One region of the Sorangium sp. So ce1153 genome, then DNA from elsewhere that is predicted to be linked to it. Evidence: riboswitches for the same ligand, from Rfam matches in the RefSeq annotation. Region 1 holds a riboswitch; each other region holds the start of a gene.

Region 1 (10,157 bases):
GTCGTGAGTCACGAGATGACCGTCCGCGGTGATGCGTGGATCGCGAAGCGCGTCGCCCCTGTCGATCTGTGCGTCCGGCAGACCGGCCAGGAGCATGTTGATCCTGGCGAGCGTCCAGGCTTCGACGCTCTCTTCCTGACCGCGGAGCGAGAGGCTTCGCCCGTCTCCGCCGCGGCGCTCGACGTATGTCGCGCACGCGATCAGCGAGGTGCCGTAGCCACACGCCGGATCGTAGATGCGCATCCCCTCGGAGGGGGCGAGCAGCTCCGCCATCAGCTCCGCGACCGCGCTCGTGGGGTGGGGCGCACCGACGCGCCTGGCGTCCCGGAGGTCCACCTCCTCGAGGAACATCTGGAAGGCACGCCCCAGCACGTCGGGCGTCGCCAGATCTCCGTCTCGAAACGACATCCCTGAGAGGGGCCGGACGAGCTCATGGAGAAGACGAAGGCGCTCCGCGCGATCCCCGAAGCGTCGCTCGTCCGTGAAGTCAACCCAGGAGAGCACGCCCTGGAGAGCCGGATTGCTCTCCTCGAGCGCCACGCAGGCCCGGTTGAGCGCCAGGTCTACCGCCGGAAGGCTCGCTTCCACCGTCGCCCATCGCGCCTGGGCAGGCACCGCGATGTCGAACGTGGAGGGTTCCGCGTCGTTCAGACGCTTCAGGAGGAGCAGGACGGCGATCGTCAACCGATGCTGCCCGCTTGGACCGAGCGCGTGCCGGAGGAGTTTGTCTGCCTCCAGCAGGCAGCCCACGATCTGTTCCTTCGTAAGCCGACCTTCTCGCGCTCCGCTCCCCAGGCTGAGCTTGGACGCCGTTGCCCGCTGTGTACCCACGTGAACAAGCGCCGCTCTCTCAGGGGAGCGGTCCTCGAGCAGACGCGCGATGAAGAGGGCCTTGTCACGCCCCCGAACGTCAAGACCGAGCGCGCGGCACAGCTCTTTCAGCTCATCGATGCGCAGAGCGCGCAGCAGCTCGTCGAGCTGCAGCCCTGGCGCCGAGAGCATCGCGTCGATGATCGCGTCCTTCTTCCGCCGGTCGGGCAGGTCGACCCCGAAGCGATCGGCCAGGGCAGCGAGCTCGGCCCGGGGCAGCAGCAGCAAGACGTCGCGGGGCGTCGGCATGGCTGCGCGAACGATACACGCGCGTACCGCCGGTCGCGAGCCTGCCTCCTGCCGCCGCCGCTTCCGTAGCGAACGTCATCCCCTCGCCGCCTCGCGCACGCCACGGCCACGCGCTCGGCCACGCGGGCTCGAGCGTGGCATCCCCTCACCGCCAGTACAGCGTCGCCCGCCCCATCGCCGTGAACGGCCACCCCGGCGAGTAGTGGATGCCGGTGACCGCGGCCGGCTCGTACGGCAGCCGCGACTCGCTCGCGAACTGGACCTCGCGCCACGTCGCGTCGAAGAGGTTCTGAACGTCCACGGCCACCTCGACGTCCTTCCACCGGAGCCCCGCGTTCGCGTCGACGACCGTGAACCCCTCGGCCGTCAGCGACGCGTCCTCGGTCGCGGGCCGCGCGCCGATCGACTTGACCCGGAGCGCCGCGAACGGCGTGAACGCGCCGAACGTCGGCCGGACGCCGACCCCCGCGGTCAGCGTCCGGGTCGGCGCGAGGGCCACCGCGCTCCCGTTGCCCGCGTTCGCCCGGAAGCGCGCGCGGGTGAAGGTCGCGTCGGCGTCGGCGAAGAGCCAGCTCCCGAGCCGGTAGCGCCCGCCGATCTCCAGGCCGTAGCGCCGCGTCTGCCCCGACGGCTCGGTCGCGCCCGCGTCGCCGCTCCAGACGAGCTCCGAGTCGAGATCGAGGAGGAACCCCGCCGCGCTCAGCGTCAGGCCGCGGAGCGGCGTGGCCCTCGCGCCGACCTCGTAGCCCGTCGCGGGGGTGATGAGCGTCGCCGCCCCCTCGCGCAGCACCACGCCCTGGGCGTCGTTCGAGTGGAAGCCCCGCCCGTAGTGGGCGAAGAGATCGAGCGCCGCCACGGGCGAGACGATCGCCGTGAGCTTCGGGAAGAGCTGCATCTGCCCCCGGAAGCCGCTCGACCTGTTCCCTGTCGCGCCCAGGTCCTCGCGCCGGTCGTCCACGTTGACGTCGATCCACTGCCCGCGCACCCCGGCCACGAAGCGGAGCCAGCGCCGGATCCGGGCGTCCTCCTCGATGAAGACGCCGATCTGGCCCTCGTCGACGTGGGCCCTGCCGCGCTCCTCGAGCCGCTCGCGCGCCTCGTCGTGGTGGAGGGACTTGTCGATCGCGTCGGCGCGGATCTGCGCGCCGAGCGACGTCGTGAGCTTCACCCCGCGGTGCTCGAGCTGCTTGCGGAGCCGGAGCTCGGCGCCTCCGACGATGCGGTCGTCGTTCTGCTCGATCTGATCGCCGTGGACCGGGTCCTCGCTGAAGAACGTGAAGTTCGAGTACAGCGTGAGGCGGTAGCGGACGAGGTAGGCCAGCGCGCTCAGTTCGGCGTCCCGCCACGCGGTCGAGTACGCGAGGGACGCCATGTGCCGCTGGGTGGCCCCGCCCTCGGTCGGGTCGACCGAGCCGAAGTGATCGATGCACGGCTGTCCGTAGGCGGACGGCGGCGGGTTCAGCTGGCCCTGCTCGCCCTCGCCGCACACGGCGCGCGCGGGGATCTGGCCGGAGCCGTGCCAGGTCGATCCGTAGGACATCCACGTCATCTGGATCTTCCCGGTGGGGCTCAGGTCGTGCGTCGCCCTCAGGTACACGTTGAAGCGCTTGAGCCGCTCCGGGCTGAGGAAGGGCCCGTCGTTCCGGTAGACCTCCGCCGCGGCGACCGCGCGCCAGGCGTCGCCGAGATCCGGCGAGGCGACCACGAGGCCGCGCACGATCCCGTACTGCCCGAGGCTGAGCTGCGCGTGGCTCTCGTCGAGCTTCTCGGCGAAGCGGAAGTTCACGGCGCCCGCGGTGCCGAAGTCGCCGATGCTCGCGTAATAAGGCCCCTTGTAGCCGTCGAGCCCGGTCACGAGCTCCGGGATCACGAAGTAGAGATCGGTGAAGCCGTGCCCGTGGCCGTGGCTGACCATGTTGACGGGCACGCCGTCGACGAAGAAGGCGACGTCGGTCCCGTGGTCCGCGTCGAAGCCGCGGAGGAAGTACTGGTTGGCCTTGCCGCCGCCGGCGTGCTGCACGGCGAAGAGCCCCGGGACCGCCTCGACGATGTCGCCCGGCCGGAGCCTCGGCCTGAGCTCGAGCTCGCGATGCCCGATCGAGACGCGCGAGGCGGCCTCGCTCGCCGGCTTCTCCGCCTGGATCGTGACCTCGATCGCGCCGCCGTCGGCGCTCGCCCCCGCGCCGTCCGCGAGCGCCTTCGCGCCGCCGCCGTCCGCGAGCGCCCCCGCGCTGCCGTCCACGGGCGCCTCCACGCCGCCCGCGACCACCGTGCCGGAGGCGCGCTGCGAGGTGTCCTCCTTGCGCTCGGACGGGGCAGCTCCCGGTGCGGCGGCCGGCACCTCCGGCGCCTCGACCTCGGCGCGCGCGAGCCGCGCGACGGTCAGCGAGATCGATAGTGCGGCGAGCAGGTGGCGTGAGAGGCGGTGTCCGTTGCGCTTCGTGATCGTCTCGCGCGGCATGCGCGTCCTCCTTGTGCTGGCATCGCGCAGAGCGGCTCAAGGCCGCTCGCGCCGAGCGCCGCGCGGAGGGATGGCTGTCCAGCGGCGGCGATGCCCTGGACCGACCTCTCGCCCCCGCGGGCTACCGGGAGGCAGCGAGGGGGCGGGTCGGACTCCGGGACGCGCGCAGACGCTGCGACGGCACGGACCTCACCGCCTCCCTCGAGGCTCCCAGGTCGAACCGGCGCCAGATGTCTCCCCGTCGCCGGGCGCTGGCAGGTCTTCGGGCTTGCGAGCTTCTCGGCCTGGCCGACTTCCTACTGTCCACCGCTTCCCAGCCCTCTCGGGCCAGTGCTCGTCGTGGAGGTCGTTCTCGCTTACCGCTGCGGGGCAGCCCCGGATTCTCACCGGGTTCCCTATTGAGCCTGGGCAAGGGCCCAGGCACCAGCACGGCGCGCACCCTATGGCGGCGCTCGATCGCCTGTCAACCGTCGTCCCGTCGAGCCCGGCGCCAGCGAGCGGCTGCCGCGAGATCGGCGGCCGGACGTTCGACCTCTGGCGAGGATGGGCTCGCTCCTCCGTGGGTCGCGTGCTACACGGCCGCCGCCGTATATGCCGCGTAATGATCTCCGCAACATCGCCATCGTCGCCCACGTCGACCACGGGAAGACGACGCTCGTCGATCACATGCTCCGCCAGTCGGGCGCCTTCCGAGAGAACGAGGTCGTGGCCGAGCGGGTCATGGACTCGAACGACCTCGAGCGCGAGCGCGGCATCACCATCCTCGCGAAGAACACCAGCATCCGGTACCGCGGGGTCAAGATCAACATCGTCGACACGCCCGGCCACTCCGACTTCGGCGGCGAGGTCGAGCGCACGCTGATGATGGCCGACGGGGCGCTGCTCCTCGTCGACGCCGCCGAGGGCCCGCTGCCGCAGACGCGCTTCGTGCTCTCGAAGTGCCTCCAGCGCGGCTTCCCGGTCATCGTCGTCATCAACAAGATCGACCGCAGCGACGCGCGCGCCCACGAGGTGCTCTCCGAGGTGTTCGACCTCTTCTGCGACCTCGAGGCGAGCGACCCGCAGCAGGACTTCGCGACGCTCTACGCCGTCGCGAAGCTCGGCCAGGCGAAGCGCGAGCTCGAGCACGAGGCCACGAACCTGGAGCCGCTCTTCGAGACCATCCTCGAGCGGGTCCCGGCGCCCTCGGGCGACCCGGACGGGCCGCTCCAGGTCATCGTCTGCAACACGACGCACGACGACTACGTGGGCCGGCTCGCCGTCGGCCGCGTGGTCCGCGGCACGGCCCGGTCCGGCGCCGACGTCGCGCTCCTCGGCGAGGACGGGCAGTCGCGCGGCTACGTGAAGATGCTCTACGCCTACGAGGGGCTGAAGCGGGTCGCGGTCGAGAGCGCCGTCGCGGGCGAGGTGGTCGCGATCGCCGGGCTCGAGTCGGTCACGATCGGCGACACGATCGCGGATCCGGCGCATCCCGAGGCGCTGCCGCGGATCGTGGTCGAGGAGCCGACGATCAAGATGAAGATCGGCGTGAACACGTCGACGTTCGCCGGCAAGAGCAAGCAGTCGAAGTACCTGACGAGCCGCCACCTGAAGGAGCGGCTCGAGCGCGAGGCGATGAAGAACCTCGCGATCCGGGTCGAGCCGACCGAGGTGCCGGACACCTTCGTGGTGCTCGGGCGCGGCGAGCTCCAGCTCGCGATCCTGGTCGAGACGATGCGGCGCGAGGGGTACGAGATGCAGCTCTCGAACCCCGAGGTGGTGACGCGCGAGATCAACGGCGAGGTGATGGAGCCGGTCGAGCTCGTGGTCGTGGACGTGCCGGACACCTACGTCGGCATCGTCACCGAGCGGCTCAGCGGCCGGCGCGGCCGGATGGTGAAGATGACGAACCCCGGCTTCGGGCGCGCCCGCCTCGAGTTCCGGGTGCCGTCGCGCGGGCTCATCGGCTTCCGCGGCGAGTTCCTGACGGCGACGCGCGGCACGGGCCTGCTCAACACGATGTTCGACGGCTGGGCGCCCTGGGGCGGCCCGATGATGCGCCGCCCGACCGGGGCCATCGTCGCCGACCGCGCCGGCGTGGCGACCCCGTACGCGCTGCACCACCTGCAGCCGCGCGGGATGTTCTTCATCGTCCCCGGCGTCGAGGTCTACGAGGGGATGATCATCGGCGAGCACAACCGGCCGAACGACACCGACGTCAACGTGATCAAGGAGAAGAAGCTCTCCAACGTGCGCAACCACGGCAAGGACGAGAACGTCCTCCTGGCCAGCCCGCGGCTGCTCACGATCGAGACGGCGATGGAGTGGATCGACGGCGACGAGCTCGTCGAGGTCACGCCCGACGCGGTGCGCGTCCGCAAGAAGGTGCTCGCGTGCAACCGCCGCGAGCGCCGCGAGGACGCGATCGAGCAGTCGCAGGCCGTGGAGTGAGTCGCGGGCGCGCGCGGGCGCGCACGGGCTCGACGGGGGCGCGCGCCCCTGCCCTGCCCGCCCCGGTGTAGTATCGCCGCATGAGAACGACGCTGGTTTCAGCGGGCCTGGCCTCGCTCGTGGCGCTCGCGGGGGCGAGCGCCTGCGGCGGGAACGTCGTCGTCGACGGGTCGCCCGGGAGCACCGAGGGCTCCGGGGGCGCGGGCGTCACGTCGAGCGCGGGCGCGGGCGCGGCGCCAGGCGCGAGCGTGGGCCCGCAGACGTCGAGCGCGAGCGGCGCGCCAGACGTGAGCGCGGGCCCGCAGTCGTCGAGCGCGAGCGGCGCGGACCCGATCGACGCGCAGATGGCCTCGTGCGGCGCCTTCTGCGCGCTCTTCGACCGAGCGTGCCCGGAGAACGGCTGTCGCGAGGCCTGCGCGGAGCTGCTCACGGCGCCGCGCCCCTGCAACGCGCTGACCGCGCCGTACTTCGACTGCATGAGCACCGGCATCCAGATCGCGTCGACGACGTCCTGCCAGCAGATCGCGCGGTGGCTCGACCCGCTCTTCGAGTGCCTGGGCTCCAGCGCGTCCGCGTGCGAGACGCCGTTCAGGGAGGTCTGCACCGAGGCCTTCGAGGAGCACCGGGCGTGTCAGCTCAACGGCGGCCCGTAGCGGGCGCGCGCGTCACCTGATCCCCCGAGTTGGCGCGTCGGGCAGCAGGGCGCGCCGCAGCGACGCGAGGGCGTCGGCGATGAACGCGACGAGCGCCTTCACGCGCGGCACCGCGCGCGCTTCCCGGTGCACCCCGAGCCACAGCGCGCGCTCGGGCGGCGGCGAGGGCGGCGCGAGGAGGCGCAGGCCCGCCGTCGCGTCGCCCAGGTAGCGCGGCAGGCAGACGAGCCCGACCCCGGCGGCGCCCATGGTCGCCTGGGCCTCGCGGCCGTTGGTGCGGGCGGCCACGCGGGCCTGCGCGGCGACGGCGCGCAGCCACGGCAGATCGGCGACGGCGGGCGGCTCGTCGCTGCTCATCGTGACGAGGGCGTGGCCCTCGCACTGCCGGCCGAAGTCCGGCGGGCCGCGCTCGGCGAGGTAGGCCTCCGACGCGTAGAGGCCGAACCCGATGCGGGCGACCTCGCGCTGGAAGACCTCGTGGTGCTCGAACGCCGCGGGGCGAAGGGCGATGTCGGCTTCTCGACGCGGCAGGCTCAGCCAGCGCGCGTCGGCGACGAGATCGACGGAGATGGCGGGGTGACGCGCGAGGAACGGGGCGAGCAGGGGCCCGAGGACGCGGACGGCGAGCCACTCGGACGCGGTGACGCGCAGGTGTCCTTTCAGGCCGGCGTCGCGCCCTGCGACGGCGAGCTCGGCGGCGAGCGCGCCCTGCTCCATGCGCTCGGCGTGCCCGAGCACGCCCTCGCCGGCGGCCGAGAGCGCGAACCCGGACGGCGAGCGCAGGAAGAGCTTCGCCCCGAGGCGCCGCTCGAACGCCTCGATGCGCCGCCCGACCGTCGGCTGCGTGACCTTCAGCGCGCGCGCGGCGGCGGAGAGGTTGCCGTGCCGCGCGACGGCGAGGAAGTAGCGCAGGTCGTCCCAGTCGAGCATGGCTCCGGCGCGCGGGGCGCTGCTGCTGGAGCGCGCTCCGCGCCATGCGAGGGTGCATGGCGAGTATACGGCGATGGCGGATCCCCGGGCAACGGGGGAGCGTGCACGCTCTGCGGCGATGTCGCGCGCTCGTGCGCCTGCGCGCTCGTGCATTCCACGTCGGACCACCTGCTCGAGGAAAAGCATGCTTTCGAATCGCCGTGAGTTTCTCGACCTCGTCGCCGGGACCGCCGCGACAGGCCTCCTCGGCTCGGCCCCGCTGGCCATGACCGCCTCGTGCGCTGCGGAGCGCGGGCCGGCGCCGCCGCGGCCTGCAGCGCGCCGGAGGATCAGGGCAGTCGCCTTCGACGCCTTTGCCGTCCTCGATCCGCGGCCGATCACCGCGCTCGCGGAGGAGCTCTCGCCGGGCAAGGGCGCGCTGCTGAGCGACGCCTGGCGCGCCCGTCAATTCGAGTACACGTGGCTCCGGGTGGCCTCTGGCGAGTACGCCGATTTCTGGCGCGTGACGGGCGACGCGCTGGTGTTCGCCGAGAGGCTGCTGAAGCTCGATCTCGGGGAGGCAAAGCGCTCGCGGCTCCTCGGGGCGTATCTCGATCTCAGGGCGTGGCCGGACGCGGCGCCGGCGCTGAGGTCGTTGAAGGACGCGGGTATCCGGCTCTCGTTCCTGTCCAACTTCACGCCCAGGATGCTCGGCGCCGCGATCGAGAGCGCCGGCCTGGGAGGCCTGCTCGAGCACGCGCTCAGCACCGACCGGGCGAGGACGTACAAGCCGGATCCGCGCGCGTATCGGATGGCGCTCGACGCGTTCCACCTCGAGCGCGACGAGATCGTGTTCGTCCCGTTCGCCGGCTGGGACGCGGCGGGCGCCAGGTGGTTCGGCTATCCGACGTTCTGGGTCAACCGCCTCGGGCTGCCGGCCGAGGAGCTCGGCGTGACCGCGGATGCCGCGGGAGCGAGCCTAACCGATCTGGTCGAGTTCGCGACGGCGGGGGCGTGAGCGGCCGGACGCGCCAGGGCGGGATGACGTCGAGAGCGCGGTGCTCGGACAAGGACGAGAAGGGGTCGAAGCGCCAAGGCGCCAGGAGAGAGAAAGAGAGAAAAGAAGGGATGAACCGCCAAGACGCCAAGGACGTCAAGAGAGAAGAAGAGATGCCCTGGAGAGAAAAGAAGAGATGAACCGTCAGACGCCCTGTGACGATTCATGAGCGATTGCCTGTGGAGGCGGCTACCTGCGGGGCTTCGGGGCGCCGCGGAGAGTGCACCGCCGGGTGCCAGCGACCCACGGGGTCAGCCCCACGGGCGCCAGCGTGAGAAAAAAGAGCCCTCGGGCCGAATGGGACCCTCGGCCCGAGGGGGGTGCGCGTTCATGGCAGACCGCCCGGCGACTTTACCTGCGATAGCCCGCTCACTACTACTCGCTCCCGCCAGACGGCTATACCAACGATGCGGGCGAGATCGCCAGACCGAAATGCACCGCATCTGCTCTTCTTGTGCGCGTCAGGTCATTGTGGCATGACGTCTGGAATTCTCGAAAGCTCGCTCGAGGGCGCCCGTGCGAGACATCCAGGCACGACCCCGGAAGGCTCGGCGCCCGCCCCCCGGCGGACGCGACGGCGACGCGCGCTAACAGCCGGGCACGTTGACGTCGACGTCGAGCAGCACGTCCGCGGCGATGGTCGTCTCCACGTCGGGGCGACCGCTCACGCGGGCCTCGCTCGTGATCCTCATGCTCGGCGCCACGACATAGGGCGTGAGATCCACGCCCTCGACGACATCCATCGACAGCTCGCGCGCGCCGCGCGGCACCTCGTCCATCTTCGCGATGAGCACCCGCGGCTGGCCGTCCGTCTCGGCGAAGAACGACGCGGAGGTCAGGAAATCGAAGCTCCCGTCGGCCGGGCTCTCGATACGGAGCGTGAAGTGGACGATGTGCACCGCGTCGACGTCGTCCTTCGTGACCCCCTGGTTCTCGAACTCCGCCGAGAGATCGATGCGCTGGAAAGCATCGAAGTCCAGCGCGGCGATGAGGTCGTCGATGAGGGTCCCTGGCTGGACAACCGCCTTGCCGCCGACCTCCACGTCGACGTTGTCGAGGGAGTCGCACGTGGCGAGCGCGCACAGACCGAGGACGGACGCCGCGCGCGCGAGCGTCGCGCCCAGAGGACGCCGCCCGCCCGGTCGTGAGGACCGGCGGCTGGAGGGAACAGGGGAAGGCGAGCTGATCATCGGACAACTCTAACGCATCTCCAGCGCGCCACCGCGCCCCCCGGAGGCGCCCGGCGCGCCGCCGCGCTGCCCTTCCCACCGCTCCCCTCCCCCGTCTCCTCCAGCGTCTGGCCCGCCGATGAGCTCGCCAGCACGCGCCGGAGGCGCCGCGGCAGGCTCGACCACGCCGCCCGCAGGACCCCTCCATCGTGCCTGGAGCGAGAGCCGCCATCGCCGTCAGACCGCTTCGCCGACGCCCCGCACGCACCGGTGGTGTGCGGCGACCGCATCAGCGTAAGATCACCGTCTCCCTGTACACCGGACCCCGGGAGCAGCGCATGAAGGATGAACATCTCTCC
Region 2 (10,157 bases), 2.5 Mb from region 1:
GACGCCGTGGCGATAGCGAACGCATCCTGCCCCCAGGGCCGGTGATTCGGCCGATCCATCTCGGCAGCGCCCTCGCTCGCTCGCCCGGCCCGCAGCTCACGCCGTCGATCGGGCGGAGGCTCCAGCTACCCGCACATGCGCGGGCGCCGAGGGTCATCGACCGGCGCGGGCTCGGGCGGCACGCCCGCGAAGCGCGCGCGCAGGTCCATCCAGAGCGCGAGCCTCGACCAGTCCGGCTCCTTGACGGGCTTCGTGCGCTCCGGATTGAGCCACGGGTTCGGGAAGAACACCGTCATCATCTGCTCGTTTCGACCGTTCCAGAGCCTCAATCCCCAGCTCCTCGCCCGTCCATCCGCGTCGCGGTCGCGGTAGAACGCGGCCCGCGCGCACTGCCGCCATCGCGCGAGCTCCGGGGGCGTCGGCCGCGCCTTCGTTCCCTTGTGGTCGCCGACGCAGAGGTGGAAGTGCCACGCGCCCGGCTCGTCCGGCCCGATCGTGAAGTAGCCGTCGAGGTAGCCGACCCGGGGCTTGCTCGCGAACCGGAGCTCGAACACGGCGCCCTGGAGGCACGGGCCGAAATCGATGTCGCTCCAGTGGTCCTCGAACAGGACCCTCACCAGCTCACGATACGTCGCCTCCGCCAGCGGCACATCGAAGTACTCCGTCGTGGTCCCGTCAAGGTTGCGCTCGGTCGAGCGTTCAGCCGCGTCGTCGCTCATCTTGTCCATCTCCAGCTTGGCAGCGTTGCAAACGGGTCACTCGCCGCCCGCGCGCGCTTCGCCCAGCGCCGGGGGAGCGCCATGGACGGCCTCTCGAACGGCCAGGGCGGCGTCGAGCATCGATGGCCCCGGATCGCCGAGGAGCGCGTCATCGAGCTCGACCACGCCGCCGGGCGCGCTGCAGGCGCGGAGCCGGTCGAGACCGGCCTGGCCGCACAAGATCTTCCGCATCCCCGTGTTCGTCACCAGGACATCGGGATCGAGCGTCAGGACCTGCTCCGGCGTGTACTCCGGCCAGTCGCGGTGCACGGCCGCTGCCGCGTCGATCAGCCCTGCCGAGGCGAGCACGTCGTGGTAGCTGGTGCCCGCCGTGCCTCCGAAGAGGCGGCCGCCGTAACCGCTCAGGTACATGCCGCGACGGCGCTGCCGGGGCTGGATATCGGCGGCCACCGCGGCCATGCCCTGCACGAGGGCCGTCGCGAGCCGCCGGCCGCGCTCCGGGTGGCCGACCAGCGCGGCGACCTCGTGCACGTTGGGGACGAGGGTCGCGAGCCCGCGCATCGGGCCGAGGTCGTAGACGGTCAGGCCCGCGTCGCGCAGGCGCGCGATCCGGCGCGGATCGCCGTAGCCGTTGAGGAGGACGAGATCCGGCTGGAGCGCGAGGAGCGCCTCGATGTCGGCGGTGTCCTCGACGCGGGCCTTGCTCGCGTACCGGTAGCCGCGCGGCGAGCGGCGCGCGCCATACCCGGTGAACGCGACGACGCGGTCGGGCTCGCAGAGCTCCACGAGCAGCTCGTCCGCAACCGTGCTCGCCGACGCGATCCTGCGGAAGTCGCGGAGCGTGACCGCGACCCCCGCGTGATCCTCGAGCGAGGTCGAGCTCCCCTCGGGAACGGCGGCGTCGACCGAGCGCGCGGCCGCGTCGTGCCGACCGGCCAGCGCGCGCTGGTCGGAGGAGCGCGGCAGCGCGGCCGCGGCCACCGACAGGGCGAGCGCGCCGGTGAGCGCGCCATGGTTGAGCCAGGAGATGGCCTTCATGGCAGCGATCCTCCGCGACGGGCCTCATTTTCAGCGGGCAGCCGGAAGCCGAGCGCGCCGCCTGGAACGAGCCGCACGTCGTAGATCGACTCCACGGCGCCGGGCTTGATGACGTCGCGCGTCTCGCCCTGCTGGCGGAGCCGGCCGCCCTCCATGAGCACCGCGGCGTCGGTCCAGTCGAGCGCCTCCGCCAGCGGGTGGAGCACCACGACGACGCAGTAGCCGTCGGCCGCGAGGCGCCGGAGCAGCGCGTAGAGGCGGAGGGCGTGCCCGACGTCGAGCGCAGCGGTGGGCTCGTCGAGCAGCAGGATCCTGGCCTCCGTCGCGATCGCCCGCGCGAGGAGCACGCGCTGCCGCTCGCCCTGCGACAGCGCGGTGAAGGGGCGGGAGGCGAGCGGCGCGGTGTTCGTCAGCCGCAACGCGCGATCGACCGCTTCTTCGGCGGCCGCGGTGGCGCGCACGCGCCCGACGTGGTGCGCGTACCGGCCCTGCGCGACGACGCTCGCGACAGCGAGCGGCGAGCGGAGCTCGGACTGCTGCGGGACGTACGCGGCGAGGCGCGCCCGCTCGTGCGCGTGGAGCTCGCGCGCGCGAAGTCCGTTCAGCCGGATGTCCCCGTCGAAGGGCACGACGCCGGCGAGCGCCTTGAGGAGGGAGGATTTGCCCGCCCCGTTCGGGCCGAGCACGGCGAGCACGCCGCCGAAGGGCGCCGTGAACGACACGTCGTCGACGACGACCCGCCCCCCGCGACGGACGCGCAGCCCGGACACACCGACGGCTTCAGGCACGCTCCGCCTCCCGCTGCGAGCGCGCCAACAGCACCAGGAAGGCCGGCGCGCCGATGAGCCCGGTGATGACGCCGAGCGGCACCTCCCCGCGCGCAGGCAACAGGCGCGCGACCAGATCGCACGAGGCGACGAAGACGGCGCCGCCCAGCGCCGCGACGGGGATCAGGCGCCGGTGGTCGACGCCGAGGAACGGCCTCAGCGCGTGCGGCACGAGCAGCCCCACGAAGGCGACGTTGCCCCCGAGCGCGACAGCGCCGGCCGTGAGCACCGCCATCCAGAGGATGCAGAAGCGGCGCACCAGGGGCACGTCCACGCCGAGCGACGCCGCTTCCTCCTCCCCGGAGAGGAGCAGGTCGAGGGGCTTCCCCCAGAACCACGCGGCGACGACGCCGGCGAGCACCAGCGGCGCGGCCAGGGCGACGTGCCTGGGGCTCGTGCCCGACAGGCCGCCGAGCGCGAAGGCGACGACGGCGCGGCCGAGCTCCCACCGCTCCTGCGCGAGGCTCGTGGCGAGGCTCCCGAGGCTGAAGAACAGCGAGGAGAGGAGGAACCCGACGAGGAGGAGGCTCAGGAGGTCTCCCGGCGCGCGCACGAGCACGAGCACGAGCCCCAGGCTGACCATCGCGCCGGCGAGACATCCGGCCGGGAGCACCATCTCCGGGGGCAGCCCGCGGATCCCGCGCTCGGCGACGACGAGCTCCACCACCAGGAGGGCGATCTTGCCGCCCAGCGCCGCGCCGGCGGTCGTGCCGAGCACCGACGGCTCGGCGAGCGGGTTCCGGAACAGGCCCTGCACCACGACGCCCCCGACCGCGAGCGCGGCGCCGACGAGGAGCGCCGCCCCGAGGCGCGCGGCGCGGAGCGTCAGCAGGGTCGCCCGGAGGCCCGCGTCGGAGAGGCTCGCCGTGCCGAGCGCGAGCGAGGCCGCGGCGACCGCCGCGAGCGCGGCGAGCAGGACGGCGTACGCGAGGAGCGCGCGGCCGCCCGGACGCGAGGCCGTCGGCGCTTCACGCGCGCTCGCGGCGCGCTCGGCGCCGATCCCTTGCATGGTCATCTCACCCGTCCTCCGCCGCTGGAGCGCCGCATCAGATTCCGCCGATCGATCGCGGCGGGAGCCCGATCTCGGTGTCGACGGTCACGTCCTCCAGCGGCTCGAGCGCGCCGTTCGCGGTCACCTTCCAGCGCCGGAGCTTGTTCTTCTCCGCGTCGCTCACCAGGCAGACATCGCCGCAACCGGGCGAGCAGTGCACGCCGCCGAGGACGAAGGGCTGCGTCGCCTCGCCGAGCGTTGCGACGTCGCCCGTGGTGATGTTCACGGAGAACACGGTGTCTCCGGGGGACGCGTTGCCTCCGTAGGTCTTCGCGAGGAGGACGTCCTCGGACGCGAAGGCGAGCGAGGGCTGGATCCCCGCGTCGAGCTTCCTGGCCACGCCGAGCCGCTCGAGCTCCCTGGGAGGGGTGGAGCGAGCGTCGTAGATCACGATGTCGCTCGTCGCCGGATCGAACTTCATCGCGTCCGCGTCGAAGCGGCTCGAGCAGGCGACGGCCAGCCGATCGCCCGAGGGCGACACGGCGACGCGTCCGCAGCTGTAGAGCCCCTGGATGTCGACCGTCCACGCGACGGCGTTCTGCTCCGGCGAGACGCCCACGAAGCGCCCCTCCCCCTCCCGCGAGAAGTCGGCCGCGAGCCGATCGAGCGACACGACCACGTCCTCGCCGACGCGCGTCATCCCCGACGGGCACGGGAGGAGACCCTCGTCCTCCTCCGGGAGCGCGATGCGCCCCTCGATGGTGTACTTCTTCGTGTCGAGGACGAGGAGATCGCCGCCCTCGTCGAAGGGCTCTGCGCCCGGGGCCGGATTGCTCCCGAAGCGCGACACGAAAGCGCGCTCCTCGCCCACCTCGATGTAGTCGTGAGGGTTGGACTCGAACCCCTGCCCGACAGGGAGCTGGGCGATGACCTCGGCGGTCTCGAGATCCATCCAGGTGAGCACGTTCGTGCCGTACCGGTCGATCAGGACGACGCGTCCGGACGGCGGCGCCGTCGCCGGGACGTCGACGTCGCCCGACAGCGCGAGGCTGAGCCCCGGCTTCGTCGCGCCGCTCGACACGAAGGAGGGCGAGAGCGTGGTTCCGTCGAGCTCCGAGATCGCGATGTTGGTCGACTGGTAATCGCTCGTCACGATCACGACGCCGCGCTCGCAGGCGCCCGGCGTGTCCGGACCGCCTCCACCGCCACCTCCGCGTCCGCCGCCACCTCCACCGTCACCGCCGACGTGAACACCGCCCGTCGACGGCGGCGGCGGATCCACGTTGCACCCGAGGAGCGGGATCGAGAGTGCGATCGCGCAATGAATGATCTTCACCATGTTGACTCCAGTGTGAAAAACACGCTCCGTCCCGGGAGCGGATACCCGACGACGTCCGTTCGCCGCGAGTCGAGGAGATCGGCGATGCGCGCTCTCCCCGCGAGGTGCCCCCGGAACCACCTCGCCTCTGCGTCGAGGTCGACCGTCGCTTGCTCCGCGATCACGCCGAGGCCGGCGGGGTCGGCGTACCGGCTCGACTGGTACACGGCCCGGAGCTCGCCGGAGGCGCCCGAGAACACGGTGTCTCCCGGGCGCTTCCATCCGGCGTGGAGGCGCGGGGCGACGACGAGGCGAGAGCGGAACGGAAGGACGTCGTTGGCGGTCATCCGGTCCGGGGTCGTGTCCCGCGGATCGAGGAGCGTCGCCGCGACCTCGGCGCGCAGGAACGGGGTGACCTCGATCCCCGTCAGGAGCTCCGCGCCGAGCACGCGGGCGCGGCCGACGTTGTACGGGGCCACGTAGCCCTGGCCGGCGCGCGCGTAGGCGATGAGCCCGGAGGCCGCGCGCCCGAACAGGAAGGCGTCGACGTAGGCGCCGCGCAGCACCGCGCCGCGCCGCGTCTGCGCCCGGATCCCGGCTTCGAGCGTGACGCCGGACTCCGGCTCGAGCCCCGCGTTGCCGTGGACGACGCCGGAGAGGCCGTACACCTCGCCGAGCGTCGGGACGCGGAGATAGCGGCCCACGGTCGCGAGCAGCCGGATCCTCTCGCTCCCGGCTTCCACGCCGAAGCGCCCTGCCGGCGCGAGGACATCGCAAGGGCGCTCGGGGTCCGCGCCGGTGGCGTGGCACTCCCCGCTCGCGAGGGCGTGCAGCGTGACGCTCTCCCCGAGGCGCGCTTCCGCGCTGACGGCGCCGCGCGCGAAAGAGCGCCGCGCGCGCGCGAGCGGGATGTCGTCCGGCTCGCGCGAGATGCCCTCGCGCGCGACCGAGAGCATGGGTCGCACCCGGAGGTGGTCGGAGAGGTCGAGGGTCGCCCCCAGCGTCTGCTCCAGGCGGCGGCCGCCGACGCGGAGCTCGCGCGTGAAGAGCGCGAGCTCGAGGAGCGGGTCATCGAACTCGGAGCGCGCCTCGATGAACGACGTGCGCGCCTCGAGCGTGTGCTGCGCCTCGGCGCCGAACGGGACCCGCGCCACGATGGACGAGAGCGCGCGCAGGGAGCCCCCGCGGGCCCTCCGGGACGGCAGGAGCGCGAGCCGCGGCACGCCCTGCTCGCGGTCGGTCGCGTTCGCGAGCACGTCGAGGGTCGCGCCGTGGCCGAGATCGACGCGCGCGAGCGCCCAGGCGTCGATCGTGCGCACGTCGGCGTTCCGCCGGCGCTGCACGGTGTCGTCGCTCGCGTCGAAGAGCGTCCCGCGATCGTCGACGAACGCATAACGGTTCGCCGCGGCCTCGGCGCTCACCCCGACGAGCGCGCTCACCGGGCCCGCGCTGGCGCCGGCGAACGCCCACCCGCGCCTGGCGCCGAACGAGCCTGCCATGGCGCCCACGCCGGCCGTCGCCCGGGAGGGCCGGCGCGGCTCGAAGAAGATCGCGCCGCCTGGCCCGAGGCGGTCGGCCTCGATGGGGGCGTTGCCGCGGTAGATCTCGATCCGCTCTACCAGCCAGAGGGGCACGAGCGAGAGATCCGCTGTCCCCGCGACATCGTCGTTCAGGCGGACGCCGGCAAGGTACACCGGCGTCTGCGCGGCGGTCGCGCCCCGGATCGCGGCGGTCGCCGGTCCGCCGAAGCCGCCCGACTCCGTCACCTGGACGCCCGGCTGCGTGCGGAGCACGTCCGCGGCTTCGAGCCCCGCGCCGGTGAGGCGGTCGCGGGTCAGCACCGATCCGGCAACGGATCTGTCCCTGGGCGGCGCGGGCGCGCGCACGCTATCCCCTTCGACGCGCACCTCCAGCGGGGCTGCGGCTGCGGCCGCGTTCAGCGGGGCTGCGGCTGCGGCCGCATTCAGCGGGGCTGCGGCTGCGGCCGCGTTGCCGCCGGCCTGCTCGCCGCCTGGGCTGCGCAGCTCTTCCGCGCGGGCGGCCCGCGGGCCCGCCACCGCGCTGCCGGCCGCGAACGCGAGCCAGCACGCTGCGCCGCCGCGCCGCCGCGGAGGTCGAGTCACACGATGAAGCCATGATCCCATTCGCGCCCGCCTGCCCGCGTCGACCCAGCACTGCTCGGGTGAGCTGAGAGCCGAAGCGAGGGAGCTGCGTGACGGGCCACGGCACCGCGCGAGAGCGAGGTGATCCAGAGCCTGCGCGCCTTCCCCTCGAAGGCTCAGGTCAGCGCGCGCCGGAGCACCGGCACGCGCACCTTCGGCAGGTCTTCGGACTCACGGGCGCTGCGGCCGTCGCCGGTCGCTCTCCTACTGATCACCGCTTCCCAGGCCGCTCGACTGCTTGGCCCAGTGCTTGATGGTGATGGTCGTTCCCGTTCACCGCTGCGGGGGCAGTCCCGGATTCTCACCGGGTTCCCTTTTCAGCTCGCCAGGCGATGGCCGGACGAGCACCGATGGCGGGGCGACTCGTTGCAGACTTCGCGCGGGGTGTCAACACCGAGGTGCCGGCTCCGCCCGGATGCCAGCGCGGCGCGGTCATCCAGCGCGTCCCAGATGGCCGGCCTCGACCGCGCAAGGCCAGGCGTGCCGACAAGGGCGTGCCTTTCTGTCTGGGATACCGAGATCAACGAGGGCGCTATCTCCAGGCGGCCCGGAGCCTCTCACGCGCTCCGAGGCGTCGCTTCCTCGAGGTGTCTCTCGGTGGCCATGTTGCCTGTGCATGCAACCCCGACAGCCATCTGTCTGAGCTGCCTCAGGTGCGTCTACACTGGCTTTTCATCGGCGCTTTTGGGACACATCTTCTCATGGATGCCGCCGGCGCCCCCCTGGAGGACGGCCGCGAGGTGCGACAAATTGATGCATCCCAGGAGAGCCAACTTTCGAGTAGGGTGTGATCCGCTCCGGCGCGGTGGTGACGACGCTGCGGCCTCGTAGCTTGAAAGGTTGTCCGATGGTTGTTTCGATGGCTCGTGTCACGTTCCTGGGCGTGGCCTGTCTCGCGGCGTTGAGCGGGTGCAGCGGGAGCGACGAGGACGTCGCCGTGAAGACGTTTGCGTTGAGCTTTGCCGCCAAGGTCGGCGAAAAGCCATTCTCCTGCGCGACCACATTCGATGGAGTCGGCACGACCCGATCGGCGGTAAAGCCGCTCGATTTCCGCATGTACATCCATGACGTCCGGCTCGTGCACGACGACGGTTCCGAGGAGCCGCTCTCGCTCGAGCAGGACGGCATCTGGCAGCGCGACAAGGTCGCGTTCCTCGACTTCGAGGACGGCACGGGCTCATGCGAGACCGGCAGCCCGGAGACAAGGACGGAGATCGTGGGAACCGCCCCGGCCGGCGACTACGCCGGTATCAGGTTCAACCTGGGTTTACCCCCGGAGATGAACCACCTGGACGCGGCGACAGCCCCGGCGCCCCTGAACATTCCCGGCATGTGGTGGTCGTGGAAGGGCGGCTACAAGTTCGTCCGCCTCGACCTCATCTCGACGATGAACCCGACGTACTTCTTTCACCTTGGAGGTACGAAATGCGAGGGTACCGTCAACGAAGGCTTTTCGTGCGCCGCCGACAACGTCGCCGATATACGCATCGACGGCGTCGACCCGGAGTCGAGCACCATCGTCTTCGACATCGCCAATTTCTATGCTGAGTCCGACCTCGACCACCAGGTCGACGGCATGACGGATCGCACCTCCGGCTGCATGTCCTTCGAGGGCGATCCCGAGTGCCCGCCTGTCTTCAAGGCGCTCGGGATGGGCTTCGATGGCGCGAGCCCGTCCGCTCCGCAAACCGCGTTCCGGGTGGAGTGAGATGTACCTTCATAGACCAGCGGCCAGTCTCCTCGCGCCGCTCTTGATCTGTGCGCTTGCCGGCTGCGGCTCCTCCGACGAGGACATGGACGAGCCGAGCGACGCGGAGGTCCTTCCGGGCGACCCTGGCTTCCAGCGCGATCCGGCGCTCAACGTGGACAACATCAGCGCTGCTGCGGAGACGCGCAGCCACAACATGGGGCTGAACTGCATGGGCTGCCACCAGCCCCATGGGCCTGGCAAGGGGCTCTTCACCGCTGCCGGGACGGTGTACGCGCCGTCGGGCACGCCGGTCCCAGGCGGAACGGTCGAGCTCCGCACAGACGCCCAAGGCGAAGGAGATCTCGTGCTCTCGCTCGCCGTCGACGGGAACGGGAACTTCTTCACGACCGAGTCGCTGCCCTTCCCGGACCAGGAGCTGTTCATCTTCCTGCGGGCACCGGCCGGAGGGGGGACCAACAGCATGCCATTTCCAACCATCTCCGGAGCTTGCAACCTGTGTCACAACGAGCAACGCCGCATTCTGCTGGAGTGACCCGCGCGAGCACGTCGGCGGCGCTCCTCGCGCTCGCGGTGGCGTCGTGTGCGGGCGAGACGGAAGCGATTCCGCCTGTCGACAGCTACGAGCTCGCCCTGCCCGTCGGCTTCCCGAAGCCGTGGGTGCCGCCCGACAACCCGATGACCGAGGAGAAGGTCGCGCTCGGGCGCGCCCTGTTCTTCGACAAGCGCCTCTCGGGCAACGGGACCATGGCGTGCGCCTCGTGTCATGAGCGCGACAGGGGGCTCGCCGATGGCAAGGTGACCCCGACCGGCTCGACGGGGGACGCGATTCCGCGCAACGCGATGGGGCTGGCCAACGTCGCCTACTTCCCGCTGCTCACGTGGGGCAACCCCACGCTGTCGTCGCTCGAGGAGCAGGCGCTCGTCCCGATGTTCGGCGAGAGCCCGGTCGAGCTCGGGATCACCGGCGCCGAGGACGTCGTTCTCGGCCGGCTCCGCGGCGACGATGCGTACAAGGCAGCGTTCGTCGCCGCGTTCCCCGGCGAGAGCGAGCCGATCACGCTCGACACCGTCGTGAAGGCGATCGCGACGTTCGAGAGGACGCTCATCTCCGGGCGCTCCGCGTACGATCGTACTACGTACGGCGGAGAGGCGGGCGCGATGTCCGAGGCCGCGTTGCGCGGCATGGATCTCTTCTTCTCCGAGCGGCTCGAGTGCTATCACTGCCACAGCGGGATCAACTTCACGACCGCCTTCCGGAGCGCCGAGACGAAGCAGGAGGAGATGGATTTCCACAACACCGGCCTGTACAACCTCGACCCGGACGGGGGTTATCCGCCCGGCGGAGAGGGGCTGTTCGAGTTCACCGGCGACCCGGCGGACAAGGGGAAATA
Region 3 (10,157 bases), 1.8 Mb from region 1:
TTCTTCCGGATCGAGGGGATGCTCTCGACGGCGGCGAAGGCGCGGTGGCGGTCCTCCGGATCGGGGATGTACGTGTCGAGGAGCGTCAGATAGAACTGGACGTGGAGCGCCTCTTCGTAGAGCTGCCGCGACAGGTACATCCGCGCCTCCGGGGCGTTGATGTGCCTGTACAGGTTGAGCACGAGGTTGTTCGCCACGATCGAATCCCCCGTGGCGAAGAACGCGACGAGGCGCTGCACGAGGTGGCGCTCCGCGCCGGTCATCCTCCTCAGGTCGCCCACGTCCGTGGAGAAATCGACCTCCTCCACGGTCCACGTGTTCCTGATGGCGGCGCGGTACATCTCGAAGAAGGCCGGATAGGCCATCGGGCGCAGCGTGAGGCAATGACCCGGATCGAGCAGGCGCGCGGGGCGGCTCACGCGGCTCACTGGCAGGCCTCGCACGCTTCGGGGTTCTCGAGCGCGCACGCCACGTCCGCGGCCGCCTTCGCCCCCGCGGGCGCCGGCGCCGCCGTCCACCCGCCGCCTTCGCGGGGGCCGGCGTCGCCCGCGGGGGTCCGGTCCGGGGTCGCATCCACGGTGGCCTTGGCGATGCGCGTCGCGGGGCGCGACCGGAGGTAATAGGTCGTCTTGAGCCCCTTCTTCCACGCGTGGAAATACATGCTCGAGAGCTGACCGATGGTGGGGTTCTCGACGAAGAGGTTGAGCGACTGGCTCTGATCGATGAAGGCGCCGCGCTCCGCGGCCATGTCGATGAGCGAGCGCATCGGGATCTCCCACGCGGTCCGGTACACGGCGCGGACCTCCTCCGGCAGCTCGTCGAGCCCCTGGACCGAGCCCTCCGCGAGCTTGAGCCGGGCGCGCACCGCGTCGTTCCAGGCGCCGAGCCGCTTGAGCTCCGCGACGAGGTAGCGGTTCATCTGCAGGAAGTCGCCCGAGAGCGTCTCGCGCTTGAACAGGTTCGACACCTGCGGCTCGATGCACTCGTAGCAGCCTGCGATGGACGCGATCGTGGCGGTCGGCGCGATCGCGACGAGCAGCGAGTTCCGCAGCCCTCCGGCGCGGACGCGCGCGCGGAGCGCCTCCCAGCGCGCCGTGTCCTCCGGCACCACGCCCCACGCGTCGAACTGGAGCTCGCCGCGCGCGGCGCGCGTCTCGTCGAACGCCGGGTGGCGCCCCTTCTCGGCGGCGAGGTCCGCGGACGTCGAGAGCGCGTGGTAATACACCTCCTCGGAGATCCGCCGCGAGAGCTCCCGCGCGGCCTCGGCGTCGAAGGGCAGGCGCATCTGGAAGAACACGTCTTGCAGGCCCATGAGCCCGAGCCCCACCGGCCGCCAGCGGAGGTTCGAGCGCCTCGTGGAATCGATGGGGTAGTAGTTGAGGTCGATGACGCGATCGAGCTGGCGGACCGCCGTCCGCACCGTGCGCGCGAGCTTGTCGAAATCGAACAGGATCGTGCCGGCAGCGCTTTTCCCTGTGTGGCGCGCGAGGTTGATCGAGCCCAGGTTGCAGACGGCCGCCTCGTCCTTCGAGGTCACCTCGACGATCTCGGTGCAGAGGTTCGAGAGGTGCACGGTCCGGCCCGGCAACGCCGTCTGGTTGCAGGCGCGGTTCGCCTTGTCCTTGAACGTCATCCAGCCGTTGCCGGTCTGCGCGAGCGTCCGCATCATCCGCGCGTAGAGCTCGCGCGCCTTCATCGTCTTCTTCGCGAGTCCCGCCTCCTCGGCCTGGGCATAACGGCGCTCGAACTCGTCGCCGTGGAGATCGGGGAGGTCGCGCACCTCCTTGGGGTCGAACAGGCTCCATTCGCCGTCCGCCTCGACCCGCTTCATGAACAGGTCCGGGACCCAGTTCGCGAGGTTCAGGTTGTGCGTGCGCGCGGCCTCGTCGCCCGTGCTGTCGCGCAGCGCGAGGAACTCCTCGACGTCGGCGTGCCACGGCTCGAGGTAGACGCAGCAGGCGCCCTTGCGCTTGCCGCCCTGGTTCACGGCCGCGACCGACGCGTCGAGCGTCTTGAGCCACGGCACGATGCCGCTGGAATGCCCGTTGGTGCTCTCGATGAGCGAGCCGCGCGACCGCACGCGGTGGTAGGCGAGCCCGATGCCACCCGAAAACTTCGAGAGCATCGCGACATCGGTGTAGCGCTGGTAAATGGTCTCGAGGTGGTCCTCGGGCGAGTCGAGCAGGAAGCAGCTCGAGAGCTGCTCGTGGCTCGTCCCGGCGTTGAACATCGTGGGCGAGCTCGGGAGGTAATCGAGCGACGAGAACAGGTGATAGAGCTCGACGGCCTGCGCCGCCGTCTCGGACAGCGCGCAGGCGATTCGGAGGAAGAACTGCTGCGGCGACTCGAGGACGAGGCGCGTCTCGGGGTGCTTGAGGAGGTAGCGATCGTAGAGGGTGCGCAGGCCGAAGTACTCGAGCTCGTGGTCCCGCCCCGGCTCGATCGCGTCGTTCAGCTTGCGGGCGTTCTGCGCGACGAAGCCGTGGAGCCGCTCGTTGATGAGGCCGAGCCGCCGCCCGGCGGCGACGGACTGGGAGAAGGCGTGGATCTCCTGGTTGCGGACCTCCTTGTCGATATAGGTGGCGAGCAGGCGCGCCGCGAGCTTCGCGTACTGCGGCTCCTCGGCGATGAGCGACGCCGCCGTCTGGATGGAGAGCTGGTCGAGCTCGCGCGTGGTCGCGCCGTCGTAGAGGCCGCTGATGGTCTTGGTGGCGACGCGGAGCGCGTCCACGTCGGCCAGGGCCGCGCAAGAGCGGCTCACCGCCCGGACGATCTTGTTGACGTCGACAGGCTCGCTCGACCCGTTGCGCTTCTTCACCCGCATCGTCGTGTGCGGGAGCGCCTCCTCCGCGCCTCCGCTCCTCGCGCTCCGCTGCCGCAACGGCGCCGCGCCGTTGCTCGTCGTCCCTGTGTCGCTCAGCATGGCAATCCTCCTCGTCGAGCTTCGTTCGGAGCGGTACCGGACCGCTCGCGTCGAGACCGCGAGAGCGAAGAGGCCAGCCGATGTGCGCGAGCGCGCGAGGCTCTCCAGGAGAGCCCTTCGGACCGACCGCTCGCCCCCGCGGGCGAAAGGAAGACAACGCGGGAGGGGGTCGGAACCGGGACAAGCGCAAGAGTCTGCGCCAGCTCGGACCTACCGCCCTCCCACGAGGCTTCCAGGTCAAACCGGCGCGGGATGTCTCCCCGACGCTGGATGTTGGCAGGTCTTCGGGCTCGCGAGCGCTCCGGCTCTCGCCGGCTTCCTACGGTCCACCGCTTCCCAGCCCGAGGGCCAGTGCTCGTCGTGGAGATCGTTCTCGCTTACCGCTGCGGGGCAGCCCCGGATTCACACCGGGTTCCCTTTTGAGCCCCGGGCCGAAGCCCGAGGCACCAACATGAGCCACTACATATTGCGGTGCGGGAGTCCGGTCAAGCGAGATGTTGGGGTGCCGGGCGAGCGGAGCGACAACCGCGCCCTGGCGCGATCACGATAAGGAGGGATGCGGTCATGCGTCGCGCTCCCGGAGCTCGTCGTCGAGGCGCTCATCGTACTCGTCGCGAGCTGCCGCCGGGAGGGCGACGCTGGACGGAGCTGGCTGCGCGTCGCTGCGCCTCCACGAGCGCAGCAGGGCGAAGATACCGAGGAAGGCCACCGCGATGCCGAGCATCAAGCCCAGGGCGACCTTGCCGAGGACGCCGGACGAAGGCGCCGCACGGAGGCGGTCGCCATAGCGCGCGACGAGGTCCTGCTCGATGACGTCGGCCGCCTCCCCCCGACGGAGACGCGCGCGGATCTCGCGACGAAGATCGCGCGCCACCTCCGATTCGTGGACATCGAGCGTCTGATCCCAGCAACAAGGCGCGAGCAGACGCGCTGCGAGCGCCCTCTCGCCGGGCGCCGGGGTCGAGTCGACGAGCTCGGCCGCGGCCTCGCTGGGCGTCGCGGGCTCGGCCCTGCCGCTGATACTGAGCGCCACGCCAGCGACGGCGGCGGCCAGCGCCGCCGCGCGGCGCCAGCGCGAGCTCCGCATCGATCGGACACGCAGGGGCGAGCTCACCTCGCGCGCGCCGTGAAGGGAACGGGGCGCGTCATTCGCAGACCCGCCGTGCGCTCTCTGGATCATGGCGAAACAGGCTAGCGCCGCCGGCCGCCAAGGCCCTGCGACACGATGTCGCGCTCGTCGTCACGCGGCCATGTGCGCGCCGAATGAAGGGTTACGGCTGCATTGTTCGACGAGGTGCGACACCGTGACGCATTGCCCGGCCTCCCCCGCTCCACTTGATGTCGCGCGCATGCCGCAGGAGGCCACCTGATGTCGCGCGCATGCCGCACGAGGTCCTCTCCTCCTCGCGCGTCCGGCGTGGTCACGTGGAGCAGAAAGAGAAAGGCGTGAGGTGCAAGTCCTCGGCGAGGGAGGCGCTCGTGCACTACGTCCTGCGACCCCTGATCGCTCAGGAGATCCCTCCGTCGAAAGGAGGAGGCTCGGAACTTGCTTACGCCAGAGTTCGAGGATAATCTTGGGCTCGTGGGCCGCCCCGCGCACTCGCCGCTGACGACTCAAACCTTGGACCTGCAGGACTCCCCGGACCGCCCGGAAACCTGCTCCTATCTCCTCGTAATCGACGCGTCGTCGTCGTACCGGCGCGCCCTCCCCCACGACGGTGTGCTCATCTTGGGGCGCAGCGACGAGGCCGACGTCAGGATCGACACCACCGCGGTCTCTCGGCGGCACGCCAAGCTCATCGCCTCTGGCGGCGAGATCGGGATCACCGATCTCGGCAGTCACAATGGGACGCTCGTCAATGGCGAGCGCATCGAAGGCTCGCGTGCGCTCGGCTCAGGCGACGTCGTCACCATCGGCGACGCCACGCTGATCCTCCGGCGCGAGCTGCCGTCCAGGGGCAGCGCTCTCGTCGACATGGGCCGGCTGCGCCGGCGCGTCGAGGAGGAGCTCGAGCGCGCCGCGGACTTCGCGCGACCGTTCGGCCTGGCAGTCGTATCAATCGGCTCAGTCCCGGATCGCGCGGCGCTCATGCAGCGGGCGCTCTCGGCGCTCCGCCTCGTGGACATCGTCGCCTGGGATGGCCTCTCTCACATGGCTATCGGATTTCCCGACCTCGGCGGAGACGCGGCGCGCAGCGCGGCGCTCGACGTGATCGAGGCAATCGCGCCGCTGGCGCCCGAGGCGCGCGGCGGACTGGCTTCCTACCCGTTCGACGGCGGCGACACAGAGACACTCCTCGCGGGTGCGCGCACGGCCGCGGCGGTCGCCGCCCCGGGGGCGATCGCCTCTGCCTCGGAGACCGCCGTTCGGCACGTTATCGGCGGGCGTGCCATCGTGGTCGCCGACGCGGCCATGATCCGGCTCTTCGAGCTGATCCGGCGCCTCGCGGCGAGCGATCTGCCCGTTCTCGTCCTCGGCGAGACCGGGGCCGGCAAAGAGAACGCCGCCGCAGCCGTGCACCACTGGTCTGCGCGGGCTCCCAAGCCGCTCGTCACGCTCAACTGCGCAGCCCTCCCCGAGACGCTCGTGGAGAGTGAGCTCTTCGGCTACGAGAGGGGCGCATTTTCGGAAGCGCGGGCGCCGAAGGCAGGCTTGCTGGAGCGAGCGCACGGCGGCACCGTCTTCCTCGACGAGGTCGGCGAGCTGCCCCTCGGCGTGCAGGCCAAGCTGCTCCGCGCGCTCGAAGCGAAGCGGATCACGCGCCTCGGCGACGTACGCGAGCGCGATGTGGACATCCGCATCGTCGCTGCCACGAACCGCAATCTGGAGGCTGAGGTCGGCGCCGGCCGTTTCCGTCAAGACTTGCTCTTCCGGCTGAGCGTCGGCGTCGTGGAGCTGCCCCCGCTGCGGCACAGGCGGCGTGAGCTGCCGATCTTGGCTCGCCTCTTCCTCGCCGAGGCGTCCGCCCGGACCGGGCAGCCCGCGCTCGATCTTTCGGAAGCCACGCTCGCCGCGCTCTTCGCGCACCCGTTCCCCGGCAACGTACGCGAGCTCAAGAACGCCATGGAGTACGCCGCCGCCACGGCGGACGGCCCCGTGATCGAGCCGTGGAATCTGCCCGAGCGCATCGCCGGCGTCGATGTCCGATCGCGGCCCGCGCCGGACGCTTCGGCGCCGCCGGCCGCTGCTCCCTCGCGCTTCCGGCCCGTCGCCGAGGAGCTCCGAGATCTCGAGTGCACGCGCATGCGTCAGGCGCTCGACGCTGCGGACGGGATCCAGACACGGGCTGCGGCACTCCTCGGGATGCCTATCCGCACCTTCACGTCCAAGCTCAAGCAATACGGCATCTCCGCGCGGGCGGGGAAGCGGTCCACGTGAGGGCGAAAGCCGCTCCAAAACGATCTCCGGAAGCTTCTCGCGCGGGCGGGCCGGCCCTCGACGTCGATGGCCTCCGTGCGGGAGCTCTCCTTCCATCGCACGGGCGGAGCCCCATGCGTTACCAGGGGTACCGCGCTTCATCAGGGCCGCCGGTCCGTTTGTAGCAGCTGCCAGAGTCGCTGAGACCGCAGTCGCACGACTCCACGGCGAAGCATCTGTCGACGGAGGGAGCCCAGTCCGCGAGGATTCATCCGTAGATGCCACGGATGTCCTCCGCCCGGCAACAGCCGGGAGCCTCGAGCAAGGCACAGGTATCCGAGGATCGTGGCACCCGCTGCATTCCGAATCGTGTTCCACCGTCATGCTCGATGACGGGTGAGCTGTCCGGACCGTGCGGAGATCCGCAGACTCCGGGTGGGGCGGGGCAACCCCGGACGACGTACAGGACGCGTGCGCCGTAGCTTTCGTGAGACCTTGCGGAGAGCGCCGCCTCCCCCAGGTCGACGCCGACCTCGGACGGGATGGATGTCCGTGCTTCCCGCTCGGATTTCGGGACGATCGATATCGGTATGTCCAGCACAGAAATATTGTGCTCTCTACGAGCTCACCAGCGTCATGCCTCCCGCCGCTGGCAGCCAATCGAGGAGCGCAGCCCAAGGTTGGCGCGGGAAGGGACACTGTACATTCGACTTCAGCGCTCGGGCGCGATATCTCTGTGCGCAAGGTGAGCCGGTGTACATGACGGGTGGTGGGGGTACATCGCCGCCGGAGGAGATTGAGGAGTACCGGCTCGTCCGACGGCTGGGCCGGGGAGGGATGGGGGTCGTCTATCTCGCCGAAGATCGGCTGCTTGCGCGGCTCGTGGCCATCAAGCTCATCGACGTGCCCTCGCCGGGCGAGGCGGCCCGCGCGCGTTTCTTCGTCGAGGCGCGCGCGATCGCCCGGCTGTCGCACCCCAACGTGGTCTCCGTCTATCGCGTCGGGGACGTGCGCGGTCGCCCATTCCTCGTGTCCGAGTACGTGCGCGGGCGAAATCTCGCCGAGCTCGACAAACCGGTCGATCCGCGGCAAGCGCTCGCCATCGCCGTCGAGCTCGCCCGCGGTCTCGCGGCCGCGCACCGCCGCGGCGTGCTCCACCGCGACATCAAGCCGGCCAACGCAATGATCGGAGAGGACGGGACGGTCAAGCTCCTCGATTTCGGCTTGGCCGAGCTCCTCCCGGGCGAGGATCTCTCGAGCAGCGACGATGCGCCGGTCGCGATCCACGAAAGCGGCGGCGAGGCGACATCGACATCCGACCTGACGGCGGGCACGGCGCGAGCGGTCCTGCCCGGCGGCGCCGGCCTCGCCCCCGCCCGGACCCCGCTCGGCGGCGCTGGCGCCCTATCCACCGTCGATCTCGTGTCTCCTCCGGCTCGACAGGCCGGGCCCGACGCGGCTCCGTTCGCGTCCACTCTCGATAACGCCCCGCTGTGCTGCGCCACCGCGCCCAGGTCCGCGGCGAATGGCTTGGCCCCAACAGCGCCGCGGCGCCTCGCGGGCACCCCTCTCTACATGGCCCCCGAGCTCTGGGACCTCGCGCCAGCCACCCCGAGCGCCGACGTCTACGCGCTGGGCATGGTCGTCTACGAGCTGTGCTGCGGCGCGCCCCCGCACGCCGATCTTCCGATCGCCGTGCGGATCCACGAGCCTGCTCCCCCGCTCGCCGAGGCCGCGCCCAGCGTCGATCCCCGGCTCGCCGCGATCGTCGACCGGTGCCTCCTCCGCGATCCGTCGCTCCGCTACCGCGACGGCGACGCGCTCCGCGAGGCGCTCGAGCAGCTCGCCGCGCCGGCGGTCGAGCAGGGGCCAGTCTTCGAGGGCAACCCCTACCGCGGCCTGCTCACGTTCGAAGCCGAGCACCGCCGCCTGTTCTTCGGCCGGAGCGCCGAGATCCTGGCCATCGTCGACCGGCTCCGCGCCGATCCTTTCGTGCTCGTCGCCGGCGACTCCGGCACGGGCAAATCGTCGCTCTGTCGCGCCGGTGTGCTCCCGGCCGTGGCCGAGGGCGCGCTCGGTCATCCCGTCGCGACGGTCACGGTCCTGCTCGGGCGGCAGCCGCTGATCGCGCTCGCGGCGGCGATCGCGCCGCTGCTCGACGGCGATGAGGCTGACGAGGCTACCGTGGCCGTGCGCCTCCGCGCCGAGCCGGCGGCCGTGGCGCGCGACCTCGTGCGGCGCCACGGCGCCGCGCTCCTGTTCGTGGATCAGCTCGAGGAGCTCTCGACCCTCGCTTCGCTGGCGGACGCCGCGAGCGCCGCCGCGGCGCTGCACGGCCTCGTCGGCCGCACCGGACGCGTGCGCCTCCTCGCCACCGCGCGCAGCGATTTCCTCACGCGCCTCTCCGCGCTCCCGGATCTCGGCGACGACCTCCCGGCGGCGCTGTACCTGCTCCGCCCCCTCACCCGCGAGCGGCTGCGCGAGGCCGTGATCGGTCCCGCCGCGGCCAAGGGCTTCTCCTTCGAGTCCGATGCCGTGGTGGAGACGCTCGTCCGCGAGGCCCTCGGCGCGCCGGGCGGCCTGCCGCTGCTCCAGTTCGCGCTGGCCGAGCTCTGGGAGGGGCGCAACGAGGCGCGCCGGGTGATCCCGACGGAGGCGTTCGAGGCGTCGGGCGGCGTCCCCTCGACGCTCGGCCGCCACGCCGACGGCGTGCTCGCGCGCGTGCCGCCGCCGCACCGCGCCGCCCTCCGGGCCATCCTCCTCGCGCTGGTCACGGCGGAGGGCACGCGGGCGCGCCGCAGCGAGGCCGAGCTGCTCGCCGCCGCCCAGGGGCTGCCAGGGGCGCCTGGGGCCCTCGACGCGCTCGTGCGCGGCCGGCTGCTGGTCGCCCGCGAGGGCGAGGACGGCGAGGAGTCGGTCTTCGAGCTGGCGCACGAGGCGCTGCTCTCGGGATGGGACACGCTGCGCGGGTGGCTGAGCCACGACGCCGAGGGCCGCGCGCAGCGGCAGCGGATCGAGCGGGCCGCGGCCGAGTGGGATCGCGCTGGCCGGCCTGCCGACGCGCTGTGGGGCAAGCGGCTCCTCGGCGAGGTGGCGGCCGTCGAGGAGCGGAGCCTCGGGGAGCGGGAGGCCGCGTTCCTGGCCACGTCGCGGAGGGCGGACCGGCAGCGCCGGGTCCGGCGCTGGGCGGTGGGGCTCGCCGTGCCGCTCGCGATCGGCGCGGGGATCCTGGGCGTGCGCGTCCAGGCTGCCATCAAGGTGGGCCGGGACGTGGACGAGGCCCGGCGAGAGCTCGAGCGGGCGCGCGAGGCGCGCCGCGAGGTCGACAAGCTGCGGCAGATCGCGTTCAAGGGCTTCGATAACGGCAACGGCGACCTGGAGCAGGCGGAGCGGGACTGGACGGAAGCGCTGGACCGCGGCGCCGAGGTCGAGAAGGCGTTCGCCTCCGTCTGCGGCAGTCTCGAGCGCGTCCTCCATGAGGTCGCGGGCCACAAGGAAGCGAGCGCCTTGCTTGCCGATGCGCTCTACGAGCGCGCCCTCCTGGCCGAGCGGGACCGCCGCGCCGCCGAGCGTGACGAGCTCGTGCGGCGGCTCGAGGTGACCGGCGATGGCGGCACCGAGAGCCGCTGGAACCGCCCCGCACATCTCGAGGTGGAGACCTCTCCGCCGGGCGCCGATGTTGCGCTCGAGCGGTTCGCCCTTCAGGAGGATCACTGGGTCGCCGTGCCCGAGGCGTCGCTCGGAACGACGCCGGTGGCGGATCGCCCTGTCGCGCCGGGCTCGGTCGTCCTCGTGTTCTCGGCGCCTGGACGCGCCTCGGTGCGACTGCCCCTCGTGCTGGAGCGCGGCGAGCCGCACCGCGTCACGATCGACCTG

The links. A riboswitch is a leader RNA that binds a small molecule or an ion and turns the genes downstream of it on or off. The one in region 1 is predicted to bind cobalamin.
Region 2: linked by a shared signal. The riboswitch ahead of WME85_RS16320 (TonB-dependent receptor) and the one ahead of WME85_RS07350 (TonB-dependent receptor) in region 1 are both predicted to bind cobalamin.
Region 3: linked by a shared signal. The riboswitch ahead of WME85_RS00780 (ribonucleoside-diphosphate reductase subunit alpha) and the one ahead of WME85_RS07350 (TonB-dependent receptor) in region 1 are both predicted to bind cobalamin.

Annotation. Positions count from the first base shown of each region.
Region 1 covers NZ_CP150361.1:2,054,958-2,065,114, reverse strand. Annotated here, with positions in the region: gene WME85_RS07360 (N-6 DNA methylase) at 1-408, opposite strand, end outside; gene WME85_RS07355 (hypothetical protein) at 433-1,188, shown strand; gene WME85_RS07350 (TonB-dependent receptor) at 1,265-3,580, opposite strand; cobalamin riboswitch at 3,817-4,023, opposite strand; gene typA (translational GTPase TypA) at 4,124-6,010, shown strand; gene WME85_RS07340 (hypothetical protein) at 6,091-6,663, shown strand; gene WME85_RS07335 (LysR family transcriptional regulator) at 6,676-7,593, opposite strand; gene WME85_RS07330 (haloacid dehalogenase type II) at 7,778-8,590, shown strand; gene WME85_RS07325 (hypothetical protein) at 9,217-9,819, opposite strand; gene WME85_RS07320 (PAS domain S-box protein) at 10,137-10,157, shown strand, end outside.
Region 2 covers NZ_CP150361.1:4,557,315-4,567,471, reverse strand. Annotated here, with positions in the region: gene WME85_RS16350 (hypothetical protein) at 1-45, shown strand, start outside; gene WME85_RS16345 (DUF7676 family protein) at 126-719, opposite strand; gene WME85_RS16340 (ABC transporter substrate-binding protein) at 756-1,757, opposite strand; gene WME85_RS16335 (ABC transporter ATP-binding protein) at 1,754-2,545, opposite strand; gene WME85_RS16330 (FecCD family ABC transporter permease) at 2,538-3,599, opposite strand; gene WME85_RS16325 (hypothetical protein) at 3,631-4,914, opposite strand; gene WME85_RS16320 (TonB-dependent receptor) at 4,908-7,016, opposite strand; cobalamin riboswitch at 7,195-7,422, opposite strand; gene WME85_RS16315 (MbnP family copper-binding protein) at 7,861-8,763, shown strand; gene WME85_RS16310 (hypothetical protein) at 8,849-9,298, shown strand; gene WME85_RS16305 (MbnH family di-heme enzyme) at 9,295-10,157, shown strand, end outside.
Region 3 covers NZ_CP150361.1:209,809-219,965, reverse strand. Annotated here, with positions in the region: gene WME85_RS00785 (ribonucleotide-diphosphate reductase subunit beta) at 1-365, opposite strand, end outside; gene WME85_RS00780 (ribonucleoside-diphosphate reductase subunit alpha) at 425-2,923, opposite strand; cobalamin riboswitch at 3,182-3,389, opposite strand; gene WME85_RS00775 (cytochrome c-type biogenesis protein) at 3,486-4,010, opposite strand; gene WME85_RS00770 (sigma 54-interacting transcriptional regulator) at 4,545-6,302, shown strand; gene WME85_RS00765 (nSTAND1 domain-containing NTPase) at 7,041-10,157, shown strand, end outside.